DNA from 4 places in the Yokenella regensburgei genome. Region 4 is predicted to be linked to each of the others. Evidence: predicted binding sites of a transcription regulator. Region 4 holds the regulator's gene; each other region holds the start of a gene.
What was found. Region 4 encodes CRP, which controls carbon source genes, mostly activating them, when cyclic AMP is high. Its sites were predicted from a motif close to ATGTGANNNNNNTCACAT; they were not measured.
Positions count from the first base shown of each region.

Region 1: C7387_RS01840 (mannitol dehydrogenase family protein) is a predicted target of CRP. The motif match lies at 1,635-1,652, and genes of this name have one in related genera.
Region 2: C7387_RS01125 (YfcZ/YiiS family protein) is a predicted target of CRP. The motif match lies at 1,636-1,653, and genes of this name have one in related genera.
Region 3: ldtB (L,D-transpeptidase) is a predicted target of CRP. The motif match lies at 1,959-1,976, and genes of this name have one in related genera.

Region 1 is NZ_RBIZ01000003.1:374,422-378,579, forward strand. Features, by position in the region: gene C7387_RS01840 (mannitol dehydrogenase family protein) at 76-1,542, opposite strand; gene uxuA (mannonate dehydratase) at 1,749-2,939, shown strand; gene yeiP (elongation factor P-like protein YeiP) at 2,985-3,557, opposite strand; gene C7387_RS01855 (YkgJ family cysteine cluster protein) at 3,693-3,944, shown strand.
Region 2 is NZ_RBIZ01000003.1:216,828-220,985, forward strand. Features, by position in the region: gene mlaA (phospholipid-binding lipoprotein MlaA) at 1-31, shown strand, start outside; gene fadL (long-chain fatty acid transporter FadL) at 100-1,386, opposite strand; gene C7387_RS01125 (YfcZ/YiiS family protein) at 1,758-2,042, shown strand; gene fadI (acetyl-CoA C-acyltransferase FadI) at 2,202-3,512, shown strand; gene fadJ (fatty acid oxidation complex subunit alpha FadJ) at 3,512-4,158, shown strand, end outside.
Region 3 is NZ_RBIZ01000003.1:2,037,394-2,041,551, reverse strand. Features, by position in the region: gene C7387_RS09990 (glycoside hydrolase family 1 protein) at 1-141, shown strand, start outside; gene C7387_RS09985 (GntR family transcriptional regulator) at 177-893, shown strand; gene ldtB (L,D-transpeptidase) at 942-1,862, opposite strand; gene C7387_RS09975 (ABC-F family ATPase) at 2,122-3,717, shown strand; gene C7387_RS09970 (hypothetical protein) at 3,783-4,028, opposite strand; gene C7387_RS09965 (glycoside hydrolase family 31 protein) at 4,152-4,158, opposite strand, start outside.
Region 4 is NZ_RBIZ01000006.1:13,475-17,632, forward strand. Features, by position in the region: gene C7387_RS18160 (phosphoribulokinase) at 22-891, shown strand; gene C7387_RS18165 (OsmC family protein) at 943-1,347, opposite strand; gene crp (cAMP-activated global transcriptional regulator CRP) at 1,651-2,283, shown strand; gene C7387_RS18175 (YccS/YhfK family putative transporter) at 2,338-4,158, shown strand, end outside.

The DNA.
Region 1 (4,158 bases), on a different contig from region 4:
CTGACGAAAAAAAGGCAAAAAGAGAAGGTTTGCGGCGGGCAGATTGTCTCTCTGCCCGCTAAATAGCAGAAACTGTTAAAGATTCAGGGTGGAAATGAGCGCCTGACGAGCACCCAGAGTACAGAGTTTTTGCCAGGCGTGATCCACGGCGGCGACAAACTGAGGATTTCGCGGCAGGTCTGCACCAAAAATTTCGCTGAGGGTCAGCAGTGCCGAAACGCGGTCTGATTCGGTGGAGTTGTCCACCAGAGTACGAATTTTATCCGCCAGCGGATCGCGCACGTCGATAGCCTGCCCCGCGTCATCCGTCCCGCTGACGTAGCGCATCCAGCCGGCAACGCCCAGCGCCAGCAGCGGCCAGTTGGTGTGGCGGGCCAGATGAATGCGGATACCGTCGAGCATCCGCTGCGGTAGTTTCTGACTGCCGTCCATCGCTATCTGCCAGGTGCGGTGCTTCAGCGCCGGATTGCTAAACCGTTCTGTCAGGCTGTCGGCATAGGCATTCAGATCAACGCCGGTGATGCTGAGCGTTGGGGCTTGCTCTGCAAGCATCAGGCGTCTGGCGGCATGACGATATGCCACATCCTGCATGCAGTCGCTGATGTGCTGAAAACCGGCGAGATAGCCCAGCCAGGCGAGGAATGAGTGGCTGCCGTTGAGCATCCTGAGTTTCATCTGTTCCCAGGGGAGTACGTTTTCCACCATCTGGACGCCCGCGGCTTCCCACTCCGGACGACCGGCGACAAAATTATCCTCCACCACCCACTGGATAAACGGTTCGCAGCTAATGGCGCAAGGATCGGCCACCCCGAGCACAGCCTCGATTTCGGCGAGCGATTCATCGGTTGCCGCAGGCACGATGCGGTCAACCATCGTACCGGGGAAACTCACGTTGTCCGCAATCCAGGTTGCCAGTTCAGGTGAGCGTTTGCTGGCCATCCCGAGGACCGCGTGCTTCACCACGTGGCCATTGTCGGGAATATTGTCACATGACAGCACCGTGAAAGGAGAGAGACCACGCTCGCGGCGGCGGTGGAGCGCTTCCACCAGAATGCCCGGCGCTGAGTGCGGTTCCGTCGGATTCTCCAGGTCGTGAATGATACGCGGTTGGTTGACGTCAAGGCTGCCGGTTGCCGGGTCGATGCAGTAACCCTTCTCGGTGATGGTCAATGAAACGATCGCCACCTGCGGCTCGCAGAATTTTTCGATAATCGCGGCCAGTGAATCGAGACGTGCGTTAAGACACTCGTGTACCGCGCCAACAACAATGGCCTGGTTGCCCTCAGCGCCTTTCTCCAGCACTGTAAAAAGGTGATCCTGCTCGCGAAGCTGTGCCATCAGAACGTCGCCGCTGAACAGGCTTATTTCGCAAATACCCCAGTCACCACCGCGGGCGTTAAGCACCCGGTCAGTCAGTAACGCCTGGTGTGCCCGGTGGAAGGCACCAAAGCCAAAGTGCACGATCCGCGAGCGCAGAGCCTGCCGGTCATAGGTGGGGAGCTGCACGCTGTCAGGCAGGGCGGTGGTGGCGATGTTCTTCATTATATATACACCTGGATAACTAATGGTTAACAATTGTCAGTGTAAAGTTATATGACAGCAATTGAAATTGGTGTGCCGTATTTCTCTGTGGATTGTGAGCTGGATCAATCAACCTGGCGCGTTATGTTGATCATTTTGCTTAAGCCTGTATGGTAGTCGTCATTCAGCTTTCCATTATTGGTATAACAACTTGAGAGGGTGAGACAATGGAGCAAACCTGGCGTTGGTATGGACCGAACGATCCGGTATCGCTTGATGATGTGCGCCAGGCGGGCGCCACCGGTGTTGTGACCGCACTGCACCACATTCCGAATGGCCAGGTCTGGCCGATTGAAGATATTCAGAAGCGTCAGGCGATGCTGGCTGAAAAAGGACTGACCTGGTCGGTGGTTGAGAGCATCCCGGTCCACGAAGATATCAAAACCCACAGCGGCGAATACGCGACCTGGATTGCTAACTATCAGCAGAGCATCCGTAACCTCGCGGCCTGCGGTATTGATACCGTCTGCTACAACTTCATGCCTATTCTCGACTGGACCCGTACCGACCTCGAGTATCAGCTGCCGGACGGCTCACGTGCGCTGCGTTTTGACCAGATTGCTTTCGCTGCCTTTGAACTGCATATCCTTAAACGTGAAGGCGCGCAAGCGGACTACAGCGAAGAAGAGCAGCGCCAGGCGCAAGCCTACTTCAACGCGATGAGTGCTGCAGAAATTGAAAAACTGACCCGCAATATTATCGCGGGGCTGCCGGGCGCCGAAGAGGGCTATACCCTCGATCAGTTCCGCGCACGTCTGGCGGAGTATGACAACATCAGCAAAGCTCAGCTGCGTGACAATATGGCCGTGTTCCTGCGGGCGATTGTGCCGGTAGCGGAAGAGGTGGGCGTGCGTCTGGCGGTTCACCCTGACGATCCGCCACGCCCGATCCTCGGTCTGCCGCGCATTGTTTCCACTATTGAAGATATGCAGTGGCTGAAAGAGACCGTCGACAGCATCAACAACGGCTTCACCATGTGTACCGGCTCTTATGGCGTGCGCGCCGATAACGACCTGGTGAAGATGATTGAAACCTTTGGCGATCGTATCCACTTCACCCACCTGCGTTCCACCTGCCGGGAAGAGAATCCAAAAACCTTCCACGAAGCGGCGCATTTGCACGGCGACGTCAATATGGTGGCGGTCGTTGATGCGATTCTGGGCGAAGAGCAGCGACGTAAGAAAGCGGGCGATCTGCGACCAATCCCGTTCCGCCCGGACCACGGGCACCAGATGCTTGACGATCTGAAGAAGAAAACCAACCCTGGCTATTCGGCGATTGGTCGACTGAAGGGGATGGCGGAAGTACGCGGCGTTGAGCTGGCGCTGAAGATGACCAAATATCCTGACCTGCTGTAAGCGCAGGGAAAATAAAAAAGGACGGTCATTACCGTCCTTTTTTTATCAGTCCGCGCGACCCATGTAGCGCTTCTCTTCGATATGGATTCGGATTTTCTCACCGGTGGTGAGATATTCCGGAACCTGTACCACCAGACCGGTAGTCAACGTAGCAGGCTTGGTGCGAGAACTCGCGGAAGCCCCTTTGATGCCCGGCGCCGTCTCAACGATTTCCAGATCGACAGTCTGCGGCAGCTCCAGCGCCAGCAGTTGGCCGTCCCAGGTCAGCACCTGCATATCCGGCATACCGCCTTCCGGAATGAACAGCAGCTCTTCTTCAATCTGATCTTTGGTAAAGGTATATGGGGTGTAGTCTTCTTTATCCATGAACACGTATTCGTTGCCGTCGACGTAGGAGAAATCGACGAAGCGACGGGTCAGGGTCACGGTATCCAGAATGTCATCACCTTTAAAACGCTCTTCTACTTTAAGACCGGTACGGACGTCAGAAAAACGCATTTTGTACAGCGTTGCGGCGCCGCGGGCGCTCGGTGACTGAATGTCAATATCTTTTACAATCAGCAGCTTGCCGTTGTAGTTCAGCACCATACCTTTCTTAATCTCATTCGCTCTTGGCATTGCAGTAATCCTGTGTACAAGGGTGTCGAAAATATCGCGTCAAAGTACTCGCGCCGGGGCTTCCAGGCAAGCGGAATTCGCGGGTTTTGTGAAAAGGTGATAAGGTGCGCAACCTGACGCCCGAGAGACGCCATTATGGAATGCCGCCCCGACTGCGGTGCCTGCTGTACGGCACCTTCAATATCAAGCCCGATCCCCGGAATGCCTGGCGGCAAGCCGGCGAATACCCGTTGCGTACAGCTCTCCGACGAGAACCTGTGCAATATCTTTGGTTCGAGCCTGCGCCCGAAAGTATGTAGTAGTTTAAAACCTTCCGTTGAGATGTGTTGTACCAATCGTGAGGAAGCGATGACGTACCTGCTGTATCTGGAAGAGAGTACTTCGTAAACAGCGTGACGAGGCTCTCAACAGTTATTCCTTCAGGGAATGACTGGCATGATTATTGTTCATTTTTGGAATCCCCTACGTTTGCTATACTGCTTTCCGGATTCGCGGCTTATTAACGTTTCGTCGCTAATTTAAAAAATAATATATTAAATAATTTTCTGTATTTCACTGTGCCCCGCAACAGGGATTTCACTCGCCAATATTATTTAAAGCG
Region 2 (4,158 bases), on a different contig from region 4:
GGATGAACTGAAAGACATCGATTCGCAGTAAAACGGTGTAGAAAGCAGAAAAGAAAAAGGTGAGCGCGAAGCTCACCTTTTTTTATACCGATCTTCTGATTAGAAGCGGTAGTTGAAGTTGGTACCGAACAGCCAGGCTTTACCTTCAGAACGGAAGGTGTACGGGCCTTCGTTAATGGTCACGTTCTGGCCGTGCATGTAGGAAGCACCAACGTCAACAGAAGCATCTTTGTTGAACGCGTAGGTTGCGCCTGCGCTCAGCCAGAAACGGTCCTGATCCGGAATGGAGATGGAACGGTTTTCAGCCGGAACCGGGCTGTCATCGAACGCGATACCGGTACGGAAGGTCCAGGTATCATCGTAGTAGTAGGTGGTCCCCAGCGCGATACGGTAGGAATCTCTGAAGCCTTCATCTTTATAGAACAGCGTCTGACCGTTAGAGCCAGTGGCTTTCAGCTCCTGGAACTGGCTCCAGCTGGTGTATGCGATGCTGTAGTGAACCGCCCACTGCGGTGCTACACGGTTATAACCAGACACTTCCCACATTTCCGGCAGATTCAGGGTCAGAGAACCTGGGATGGTGGAGCCAGAGGTTCCCCATGGGAACGCAGTGCCCGCACCCGGTGCGCGGTTGAAGGCGCTGTTGATGTTGCTCTTATAATCGCCGTCGAAGTCGATTTTAACTTCTGAACGATAGGTCAACGCGTAGCGGTTGTTCTTATCCAGTTCATACAGGATACCGGCGTTCCAGCCGTAACCCCATTCGTCGCCTTTAAGCTTAGCAATCTGGGTGCCTGGTGCAGCCAGGTGTGCACCTGCAGTTTGCTCACCGGCATAACGTTCGATCTTCGCGTCGGCATACACGGCGTTGAAGCCCAGACCGAAGCTCCAGTTCTCGTTCAGACGGTACGCACCGCTCAGGTTGAGGTTAACGGTTTGCAGGTCGGTTTTACCGCCGTACTCACCAGCAATGTAGTTATTGCTGAACTCGGTCGCCAGACCGTAGTTAGAGGTGACGGAAGCACCAATACCGAACTGTTCGTTAATCGGCATGACGAAGTGAACGTTAGGAACCCATGCCGTCGGCGCAATGTTGTCTGCGTCGGTGCTACGGCCGGTGTAAGGAGATTTACCGGAGATGTTAACGTCCGGGTCGATGTATACCGCACCTGCCGAGAAGGTAGGGCGATCGTACATCATGATAAGCGCCGGGTTGCGGCTGGCGTTACCTGCATCATCTGCGATAGCGCCTTCACCTGAATAGGCACGGCCGAGACCAGATGTTGAGAACTCGTTTAGCTGGAAACCTGCAGACCAGGCTTGTGTTGAGACAAGTGCCACTGCGACTGCGAGTGCAGATTGGGTAAACCGGGTTTTCTGGCTCATGACCATAACCTCATTGAGTTATTTTTATACAAAATTTGTTACATGCCGTAACAGAAGCGCGAAGTGTAGGGTCTGTATCACTTCAGAGAAATCAGACCAGTGCGCTGAGTATAGGTCTGACCAGCTGAAATGTTGCAAGTATGTTTATAGATTTTTTCAAATGTGATCTCAGAAACGCGATCTGGTTGGCAAAAATGGGACCAGGTCGACTCACAAGAAAGGGTGATTTTTGTTTTAGATCATTTTTAATTGTGATTTCTGTCACTTGAGGCTTTTCGCAACATTAACTGCTGGAGAGCACCAAATCTGGGGGGTAAAATAAGTACATTGTTTATCTGGCACCCCTGGTGCAATCACAGAGGAAATCTACGATGAGTAAATGCAGTGCTGATGAGACTCCTGTTTGCTGCTGTATGGATGTTGGTACCATTATGGACAACACCGATTGCACCGCGTCTTACAGCCGTGTCTTCGCGAACCGTGCAGAAGCAGAAGAAACGCTGGCCCAACTGACCGCAAATGCGCGCGGCGTTGAGTCTGAGCCGTGTGTTATCACCCCAACTTTCACCGAAGTTGACGGTGGCGTTAAGCTGGATATCGACTTTGTGTTCAGCTGCGAAGCCGAAACCTTAATCTTCCAGCTCGGTCTGCGTTAATATCCCCAAAACGCCCCTTTCAAAGGGGCGTTTTCTTTTTCTCTTCAATGTGTTTTAGCTCCCACTTTTCTTGCTCCCTGATTGGCTAAATGTAAAAAATTAGTTAAGACTGTTGTCAGGTCAGACCACTTGCTGGTTTTCGGTTAACAGGGGAGTTTTATGAGTCAGGCATTACCACTTCTAACCCGTCAGGGCGATCGCATTGCCATCGTCAGCGGATTACGTACGCCGTTTGCCCGTCAGGCGACGGTATTCCACGGTGTTCCGGCGGTGGATCTCGGCAAAATGGTGGTGGGTGAAATGATGGCTCGCAGCGAGATCCCCCCGGAGGTGATTGAACAACTGGTCTTCGGCCAGGTGGTTCAGATGCCGGAAGCCCCCAACATCGCCCGCGAAATTGTACTGGGTACCGGAATGAATGTGCATACCGATGCCTACAGCGTCAGCCGCGCCTGCGCCACCAGTTTCCAGGCGGTGGCGAACGTCGCCGAAAGCCTGATGGCCGGCACTATCCGCGCCGGAATCGCCGGTGGGGCAGACTCCTCATCGGTGCTACCGATTGGCGTGAGTAAAAAGCTGGCGCGCACGCTGGTTGATGCCAACAAAGCCCGTACCCTCGGGCAGAAGCTGAAACTTTTCTCGCGCCTTCGTCCGCGCGATCTGCTGCCGGTTCCGCCCGCGGTTGCGGAGTACTCCACCGGACTGCGTATGGGTGACACCGCAGAGCAGATGGCGAAAACCTACGGCATAACCCGTGAACAACAGGATGTGCTGGCGCATCGCTCACATCATCTGGCGGCACAGGCCTGGGATGAGGGTAAACTGGCGGATGAAGTGATGACCGCCTACGCGCCGCCGTTCCGGGAACCGGTCGTTAAAGACAACAACATTCGCGGCGCCTCCACGCTTGCCGATTACGCGAAATTGCGCCCGGCGTTTGACCGTAAACACGGTACCGTCACCGCCGCTAACAGCACCCCATTAACCGACGGTGCGGCAGCGGTTATCCTGATGACGGAGTCGAGGGCAAAAGAGCTGGGCCTGAAGCCGCTCGGCTATCTGCGCAGCTATGCGTTTACCGCCATCGATGTCTGGCAGGATATGCTGCTGGGTCCCGCGTGGTCGACGCCGCTGGCGCTGGATCGCGCCGGGCTCACCCTTAACGATCTGACCCTTATCGATATGCATGAGGCTTTCGCCGCCCAGACGCTGGCAAACGTGCAGCTGATTGGTAGCGAACGCTTTGCCCGTGAAGTGCTGGGGCGTTCGCACGCGACCGGCGAGATCGACGACAGCAAATTTAACGTCCTCGGTGGCTCGATTGCCTACGGGCACCCGTTTGCCGCCACCGGCGCGCGAATGATTACCCAGACGCTGCACGAGCTGCGTCGACGCGGCGGAGGGTTTGGCCTGGTAACGGCATGCGCAGCCGGCGGGCTGGGCGCGGCAATGGTTCTGGAGGCTGAATAATGGAAACGATGTCTGCATTCTCTTTGAACGTCCGTCCGGACAACGTCGCTGTCATCACCCTCGATGTACCCGGCGAGAAAATGAATACCCTGAAAGCAGAGTTCGGTACCGAGGTGCGCGCGCTGCTGCGTCAGATCCGCGAGAACCATGATATTCGTGGGGTCGTGCTTATCTCGGCAAAAGAAGACAACTTCGTTGCCGGTGCAGATATCAACATGATTGGCCGTTGCAAAACGGCGCTGGAGGCCGAAGCGCTGGCGAAGCAGGGCCAGCAGGTGATGGCGGAAATCCATGCGATGCCGGTTCCGGTGGTGGCGGCAATTCATGGCGCCTGTCTGGGCGGTGGTCTGGAGCTGGCGCTGGCCTGTCACGCCCGCCTCTGCACCGATGACGCAAAAACCGTACTTGGTTTGCCGGAAGTGCAGCTGGGTTTGCTGCCGGGCTCAGGCGGCACTCAGCGTTTGCCACGGTTGATTGGCGTCAGCACTGCGCTTGAGATGATCCTGACCGGTAAACAGCTTCGGGCGCGTCAGGCGCTGAAAGTAGGGCTGGTGGATGAGGTGGTTCCGGCTTCTATTCTGCTGGAAGCGGCGGTTGAACGGGTTAAAAACGGTGTACCGGAGCATCGCCGCCTGCCGGTGCGTGA
Region 3 (4,158 bases), on a different contig from region 4:
TCGCAGGGCGATATGCGTAAACGCTACGGCGTGGTGTACGTTAACCGCGATAACCACGACCTCAAAGACCTGAAACGCGTACCGAAGAAAAGTTACGCCTGGCTGAAGCGGGCTATTCACAGCAACGGCGAAGAAATGTAACCTGCCGGCGCTCACTTACCACGAAAGGAACAGGCATGGCGGCGAAGTATCTCACCATCGCGCGGGAAATCCGCAAACGGATAATCAGCCAGCAGTATCACGATGGCGAACCGCTACCCGATCAGCACGCGCTGGCGGCCGAGTTTGGGACCAGCCGGATGACCATTCAGCAGGCGATGCGTCAGCTGATTGTCGAAGGGGTTATCTACACCCGCCAGGGGCAGGGCACCTTCGTGCGTAAAAACTTCCGCCAGCTCTCGCAGTGGGATCTGGCGGGCAGCGACTATTTTGGCGCCACCAGGACCTGGGAGCATCTCGGGAAAGTGGGCAGCGAGGTACTGCGCTTTGAACTGCGTTTCCCCTCCGAGCAGGAGCAGACCGCGCTAATGATTGATGCCGATGCGCCGGTGTATGATTTTGTCCGTCTGCGGTTGCTCAACGGTGAGGTGATTTCTCTCGACACGACCGTGATGCCGGTGGCGCTGGTACCCGGGCTAAATAAAAGTCATCTTGAGAGCTCTGTGTTTCGCTATGTGCAGGAAACGCTGGAGCTTAAAATCATGGGATCGTATCGGGTGGTTCGGGCAATTAAAGCCGGAGCGTTGGATAAAACGCATCTGGTGCAGGAGCCTGCCGACCCGGTGCTGGAGGTGGAACAGGTGGTGTATCTGGAAGACGGTACGCCGCTGGAATATGCGCATTGCCACTACCGCTACGATCACGGCGGCATTGTGATTGTGAATAACGGCTAATAAAAAAGGCGGATAAAATATCCGCCTTTTTTGTCTCTGTTGCCTGAATTAGTTCAGACGAACCGGCATCCCGGAACGGTTCTGAATCGCCTGATTCAGTACGTTCTGGTCAACGTCAGACTGACCGGTCACCGTCTGCACCGCTTTGGTCAGGGTGATTGGTACGATTTCGCCGCCGGTGAACTGCGCTTCCGTCACGGAGAGCGGGTTGTGGACTTCCACATAACGGCTGCCATCCGGCTCGGTAGTGGCTTTCACTGGCTCATCAATGAACTGCACGCGGGTACCTACCGGTACGTTTTCGAACAGGAACTTGATGTCTTCGTTACGCAGACGCACACAGCCGTGGCTCACGCGCAGGCCGATACCGAAGTTGGCGTTGGTGCCGTGAATAGCGTACAGGCGACCGATATACAGCGCGTACAGACCCATCGGGTTGTCCGGGCCAGCAGGAACAACCGCTGGCAGCGGTTCACCGGCTGCCGCATATTCCGCGTGCATTTTCGCCGTTGGGGTCCAGGTCGGGCCCGCTTTCTTACGTTCAACCTTAGTCGTCCAGTTGATTGGCGTATCTTTGCCTAACTGGCCGATACCGATTGGCAGTACCAGAACGGTATTGGTGCCTTTCGGGTAGTAATACAGACGCATTTCCGCACTGTTGATGACAATACCTTCATGCACGGTATCCGGCAGGATCAACTGCTGAGGAATGTTCAGCACGGTGCCGCCTTTCGGCAGGTAGGTGTCCACGCCAGGGTTAGCCTCCAGCATGTTAGACAGGCCCATCTGGTACTTCGCCGCAAAATACTCCAGCGGCTGGGTATTGCCTTCAGGAATGGTGGTCACCAGGTTCTCACCCACCAGACGGCTACCGTCGGTTGGCAGTGGGTAAGTGACGGCTGATGCCGTATTACAAAAGCCTACAACGGCGAGTGCCGCCGCAAAAAGTGTCGAGAGTTTCATTTTCATGTGTGCGAAGTATCAGGGCCATGTAGGCGGTTGATTGAGAATTCAAACATCAATGGGAGCGCATTATATGTGCATTCCTGCCAACAAGGAATTCGGATGTGTACTAAATCACATTTTTTTTACGTTTGTTTCAACTGTAGCAATTCCCCGGGCGGTTGGAAGCATTTCGGAATAATGGAAAGAAAATGCCCGTATCCGTGAAATATGGTGCGGTTGATGGCATACTATGCCGTTTGTCATCTCTCTCAGGGTATTTCGCGTGTTAGTCTCCAGCAACGTCACCATGCAGTTCGGCAGTAAGCCGCTGTTCGAAAACATCTCCGTCAAATTTGGCGGCGGCAACCGTTACGGCCTGATTGGCGCCAACGGTAGCGGCAAATCCACCTTTATGAAAATCCTCGGCGGCGATCTCGAACCGACGCTGGGCAACGTCTCTCTCGATCCTAACGAGCGCATCGGTAAGCTGCGCCAGGACCAGTTCGCCTTCGAAGAGTTTACCGTGCTCGATACCGTGATCATGGGTCACGCGGAGCTCTGGGAAGTGAAACAGGAGCGCGACCGCATCTACGGCCTCGCAGAAATGAGCGAAGAGGACGGCTATAAGGTGGCCGATCTGGAAGTTAAATACGGTGAAATGGACGGCTACTCCGCGGAATCCCGCGCCGGTGAGCTGCTGCTTGGCGTAGGCATTCCGGTGGAACAGCACTACGGCCCGATGAGCGAAGTAGCTCCAGGCTGGAAGCTGCGTGTACTGCTGGCGCAGGCGCTGTTCTCCAACCCGGATATCCTGCTGCTCGATGAACCGACGAACAACCTGGACATCGACACCATCCGCTGGCTGGAGCAGACGCTCAACGATCGCGACAGCACCATGATCATTATCTCGCACGACCGTCACTTCCTGAACATGGTCTGCACCCACATGGCGGATCTCGATTACGGTGAACTGCGCGTTTACCCGGGCAACTACGACGAGTACATGACGGCGGCAACCCAGGCCCGTGAACGTCTGCTGGCGGATAACGCCAAGAAGAAAGCGCAGATAGCAGACCTGCAGTCCTTCGTCAGCCGCTTTAGCGCCAACGCCTCTAAATCACGTCAGGCGACCTCGCGCGCTCGTCAGATTGATAAAATCAAACTCGACGAAGTCAAAGCCTCCAGCCGTCAGAACCCGTTCATCCGCTTTGAACAGGATAAGAAACTGTTCCGTAACGCGCTGGAAGTCGAAGCGCTGGCGAAAGGTTTTGAGGACGGCCCGCTGTTTAAAAACTTCAACCTGCTGCTGGAAGTGGGCGAGAAGATTGCCATTATCGGTGCCAACGGCGTGGGTAAATCAACCATGCTGAAAACCCTGGTAGGCGAGCTTCAGCCTGACAACGGTAGCGTGAAATGGTCTGAAAACGCGCAGGTGGGTTACTACGCGCAGGACCATGAGTATGAGTTCGAAAACTCCCTGACCGTCTTCGACTGGATGAGCCAGTGGAAGCAGGAAGGCGACGACGAGCAGGCTGTGCGCAGCATTCTGGGTCGTCTGCTGTTCAGCCAGGACGATATCAAAAAGCCTGCCAAAGTGCTCTCCGGTGGTGAAAAAGGCCGCATGCTGTTTGGTAAGCTGATGATGGAAAAACCAAACATCCTGGTAATGGACGAACCAACCAACCACCTGGATATGGAATCTATCGAATCGCTGAACATGGCGCTGGAAATGTATCAGGGCACCCTGATTTTCGTTTCCCACGACCGTGAGTTTGTGAGCTCGCTGGCGACCCGCGTGATTGAAATTACGCCAGAGCGCGTGGTGGACTTCACCGGTAATTACGAAGATTATCTGCGTAGCAAAGGGATCGACGGTTAACTTCCCTTCACCCTGACCCTCTCCCTAAGGGAGAGGGGACTGTCTGGTGCCATTTTCTCGGGCACTTACCGTTGAGAATGTGGTACCGGCATGGGGTAAACAGTGCTGCTGACCGATGTGCCACTGAATGCCGCCGGACCATAAGCCTGCGCAATTGCACCATCATTATCGTCATCAGAAAACTGACTCAGAGCCGGGGTATTTTTCTGCGAGCTCTGGGCGGCAACTTCCTGTACGGGTTTTTCCTGAAATGCCAGCGCGCTTGTGGAACTAAGCAGTAGTGCAATGGAAACGGCGGTTACTATTTTCATGGTCTCGGATCCGCAGGGGAAGGGGCTCTTTGAGGGTATAACTGGCGTAATTAAAACGCCATGAGCAGTTACACTCATGGCGTATTTTGTTACTGATGGAAACTATCGGCTTAGTTTATCGGCTTAGTTT
Region 4 (4,158 bases):
TGACTCAGGGAGCTGTTCGCTATGTCGGCCAAACACCCGGTTATTGCAGTCACGGGCTCCAGCGGTGCCGGAACCACAACCACCAGCCTCGCATTTCGTAAGATTTTCTCCCAGCTCAAGCTCCGCGCCGCGGAGGTTGAGGGCGACAGCTTTCATCGCTACACGCGGCCGGAAATGGATATGGCTATCCGTAAGGCGCGCGACCTGGGAAAGCACATCAGCTATTTTGGCCCGGAAGCCAATGACTTTAGCCTGCTCGAACAAACCTTCCACGAGTACGGCCTGAGCGGTAAAGGCCAGTCGCGTAAATACCTGCATACCTATGATGAAGCGGTCCCCTGGGACCAGGTGCCAGGCACCTTCACGCCGTGGCAGCCGTTGCCCGAACCTACCGACGTCTTGTTCTATGAAGGCCTGCACGGCGGCGTAGTGACAAAGGATCAGGATGTCGCCCGTCATGTCGATCTGCTGGTCGGCGTGGTGCCCATCGTCAACCTTGAGTGGATCCAAAAGCTGGTGCGCGACACCGGCGAGCGCGGTCATTCGCGTGAGGCAGTGATGGATTCCGTGGTGCGCTCAATGGAGGACTACATCAACTTCATTACTCCGCAGTTTTCCCGCACCCACATTAACTTCCAGCGCGTCCCGACCGTCGATACCTCGAACCCGTTTGCCGCAAAAGGGATTCCTTCGCTTGATGAGAGCTTCGTGGTCATTCATTTCCGTAATCTGGCGGGAATCGACTACCCATGGCTGTTGGCTATGCTGCAGGGCTCGTTCATTTCACATATGAATACTCTGGTGGTACCGGGCGGGAAAATGGGGCTGGCGATGGAGCTGATCATGGCGCCGTTGGTACAGCGAATCATGGAAGGGAAAAAAATCGGATAAACCTCACCCCTCTTCCGCCGGGAAGGGGGTGAGTGACCACCCGTATTAACATCAGCCTTCAACAACCTCATAGGAATGCGTGATGTTGACGGCTTTTTCCAGCATCAATGCCACCGAGCAATACTTCTCAGCAGACAGATCCACCGCGCGAGAGACGGTTGCATCTTTCAGATCTTTACCGGTCACGATGAAGTGCAGATTGATGTGGGTGAACAGGCGCGGAGCCTCATCACGGCGCTCAGAAGTCAGCTTCACTTCACAATCCGTCACGGCCTGGCGGCCTTTTTGCAGAATAGAGACCACGTCGATGGCGCTGCATCCGCCCGCCGCCATCAGCACCATTTCCATCGGGCTTGGTGCTTTATCTCCAGAGTTGCCATCCATCAAAATCTGATGACCCGAAGCCGACTCACCAAGGAAGGTTAACCCTTCAACCCATTTCACACGCGCTTGCATATTTTTTAACTCCTGAGTTGCAATTTTCTTCACAGATTACGCGCACATAACATTTCTCGCAATGGAAGGCGACGTGCATCATGCTGAAGCGAGACACCAGGAGACATGCGGCGAAAGCTATGCTAAAACATTCGGGATGCAACAGTGTTACATTGATAAATGACATGTCTGCAGAGGACATCACATAAGGCTGCTGAATATACCGTCAGCCCACTTCCCAGGTAGCGGGAAGAATTCGATTGCAACCCAGGGGCAGAAAGACTAATGCCGCTGGAGACAGCTTATAACAGAGGATAATCGCGCATGGTGCTTGGCAAACCGCAAACAGACCCGACTCTCGAATGGTTCTTGTCTCATTGCCACATTCATAAGTACCCGTCGAAGAGCACGCTTATTCACCAGGGTGAAAAAGCAGAAACGTTGTATTACATCGTGAAAGGCTCCGTGGCTGTACTCATCAAGGATGAAGAAGGTAAAGAGATGATCCTCTCTTACCTCAACCAGGGCGATTTCATCGGTGAATTAGGCCTGTTTGAAGAAGGCCAGGAACGTAGCGCCTGGGTGCGTGCTAAAACGGCTTGTGAAGTCGCTGAAATTTCATACAAAAAATTCCGTCAGCTGATCCAGGTAAACCCGGACATCCTGATGCGTCTCTCTTCTCAGATGGCTCGCCGTCTGCAGGTAACGTCTGAGAAAGTGGGCAACCTCGCCTTCCTGGACGTAACGGGCCGCATCGCGCAGACGCTGCTGAACCTGGCGAAACAGCCGGACGCCATGACTCACCCGGACGGGATGCAGATCAAAATCACTCGTCAGGAAATCGGTCAGATCGTGGGCTGCTCCCGTGAAACCGTGGGTCGTATTCTGAAAATGCTGGAAGATCAGAATCTGATCTCCGCACACGGTAAAACCATCGTGGTTTACGGTACCCGCTAAATCATGCCAGACGGCGCGCAACCTACCTCGCGCGCCGTTTTTGTTTTATCACCCATGTGGCGCAGGCTTATCTATCACCCGGAAGTTAACTACGCACTGCGGCAAACGCTGGTGTTGTGTCTTCCTGTGGCTGTGGGTCTGATTCTCGGCCATCTCCAGCAGGGTCTGCTGTTCTCCCTCGTTCCTGCCTGCTGCAACATTGCCGGCCTCGACACGCCGCATAAACGCTTTTTTAAACGCCTGGTCGTCGGCGGCACGCTGTTTGCCGTTTGCAGCCTGATAGTCCAGCTCCTGCTGGCAAAAGACATCCCCCTGCCGCTCATCCTGACCGGCTTGACGATGATACTTGGCGTGACGGCTGAGATTAGCGCCCTGCACGCCCGCCTGCTGCCCGCGTCGCTGATTGCCTCCATCTTCACCCTAAGCCTGGCTGGAAATATGCCGGTCTGGCAGCCGCTGCTGCTGTATGCGCTGGGTACTCTGTGGTACGGGCTCTTTAACTGGTTCTGGTTCTGGATGTGGAAAGAGCAGCCGCTGCGTGAATCCCTGAGCCTGCTGTATCGCCAGCTTGCCGACTACTGTGAAGCGAAGTACAGCCTGCTTACCCAGCACACCGACCCGACCACCGCGCTGCCGCCGCTGCTCAACCGCCAGCAAAAAGCGGTCGATCTGATAAGCCAGTGTTACCAGCAATTGCACATGCTGGCAGCCAACAAAAATCGCGATTACAAACGGCTGCTGCGGGTATTCCAGATGGGGCTCGATTTACAAGAGCATATCTCCGTCAGCCTGCATCAGCCGGAAGAGGTGCAGAAACTGGTGGAGCGCAGCCACGCCGAAGCGGTTATCCGCTGGAATGCCCAGACCATTGCAGCGCGGCTGCGCGAGCTTGCTGACGATATTCTTTATCACCGCTACCCGCACCGCTTCACGATGGATAAGCAGCTTGGCGCGCTGGAGAAAATCGCACGCCAGCATCCGGACAATCCGGTAGGCCAGTTCTGCGCCTGGCATTTCAGCCGTATCGCGCGCGTTCTTCGCACCCAGCGCCCGCTCTACCCTCGTAATCTGATGGCTGACAAAGAGCGTCGCCTGCCGGTTATTCCGGCACTGAGAAGCTATCTGTCGCTGAAGTCGTCGGCGCTGCGCAGCGCCGCACGTATCAGCGTGATGCTGAGCATCGCGAGCCTGATGGGTGCCGCCCTGCACCTGCCAAAACCGTACTGGATCCTGATGACCATCCTGCTGGTCACCCAGAACGGTTATGGCGCGACGCGGGTGAGGATCGTCCACCGTGCAATCGGTACCCTCGCCGGACTGGTGATTGTGGGAAGTACCCTGCACTTCCACGTCCCGGAAGGCTATACGCTAAGTGCGATGCTCATCATCACGCTGGTCAGCTATCTGATTATTCGTAAGAACTACGGTTGGGCGACGGTGGGCTTTACGGTGACCGCGGTATACACCATCCAGCTTCTGACCCTGAACGGTGAGCAGTTTATTGTCGCTCGCTTCATCGATACCATCATTGGCTGTCTGATAGCCTTCGGCGGCATGGTGTGGCTGTGGCCACAGTGGCAGACCGGCCTGCTACGTAAAAACGCCCAGGATGCGCTGGAGGCCGATCAGGAAGCCATTCGCTTGATCCTGAGCGACGATCCGCAGGCACCGGCGCTCGCCTACCAGCGAATGCGGGTCAATCAGGCGCACAATGCGCTGTTCAACTCGCTCAATCAGGCCATGCACGAGCCCGGTTTTAACACTCAATATCTGGAAGATATGAAACTGTGGGTAACCCATAGCCAGTTTATCGTCGAGCACATCAATGCCATGACGACGCTTGCCCGCGAGCATAACTGCCTGACGCCAGAGCTG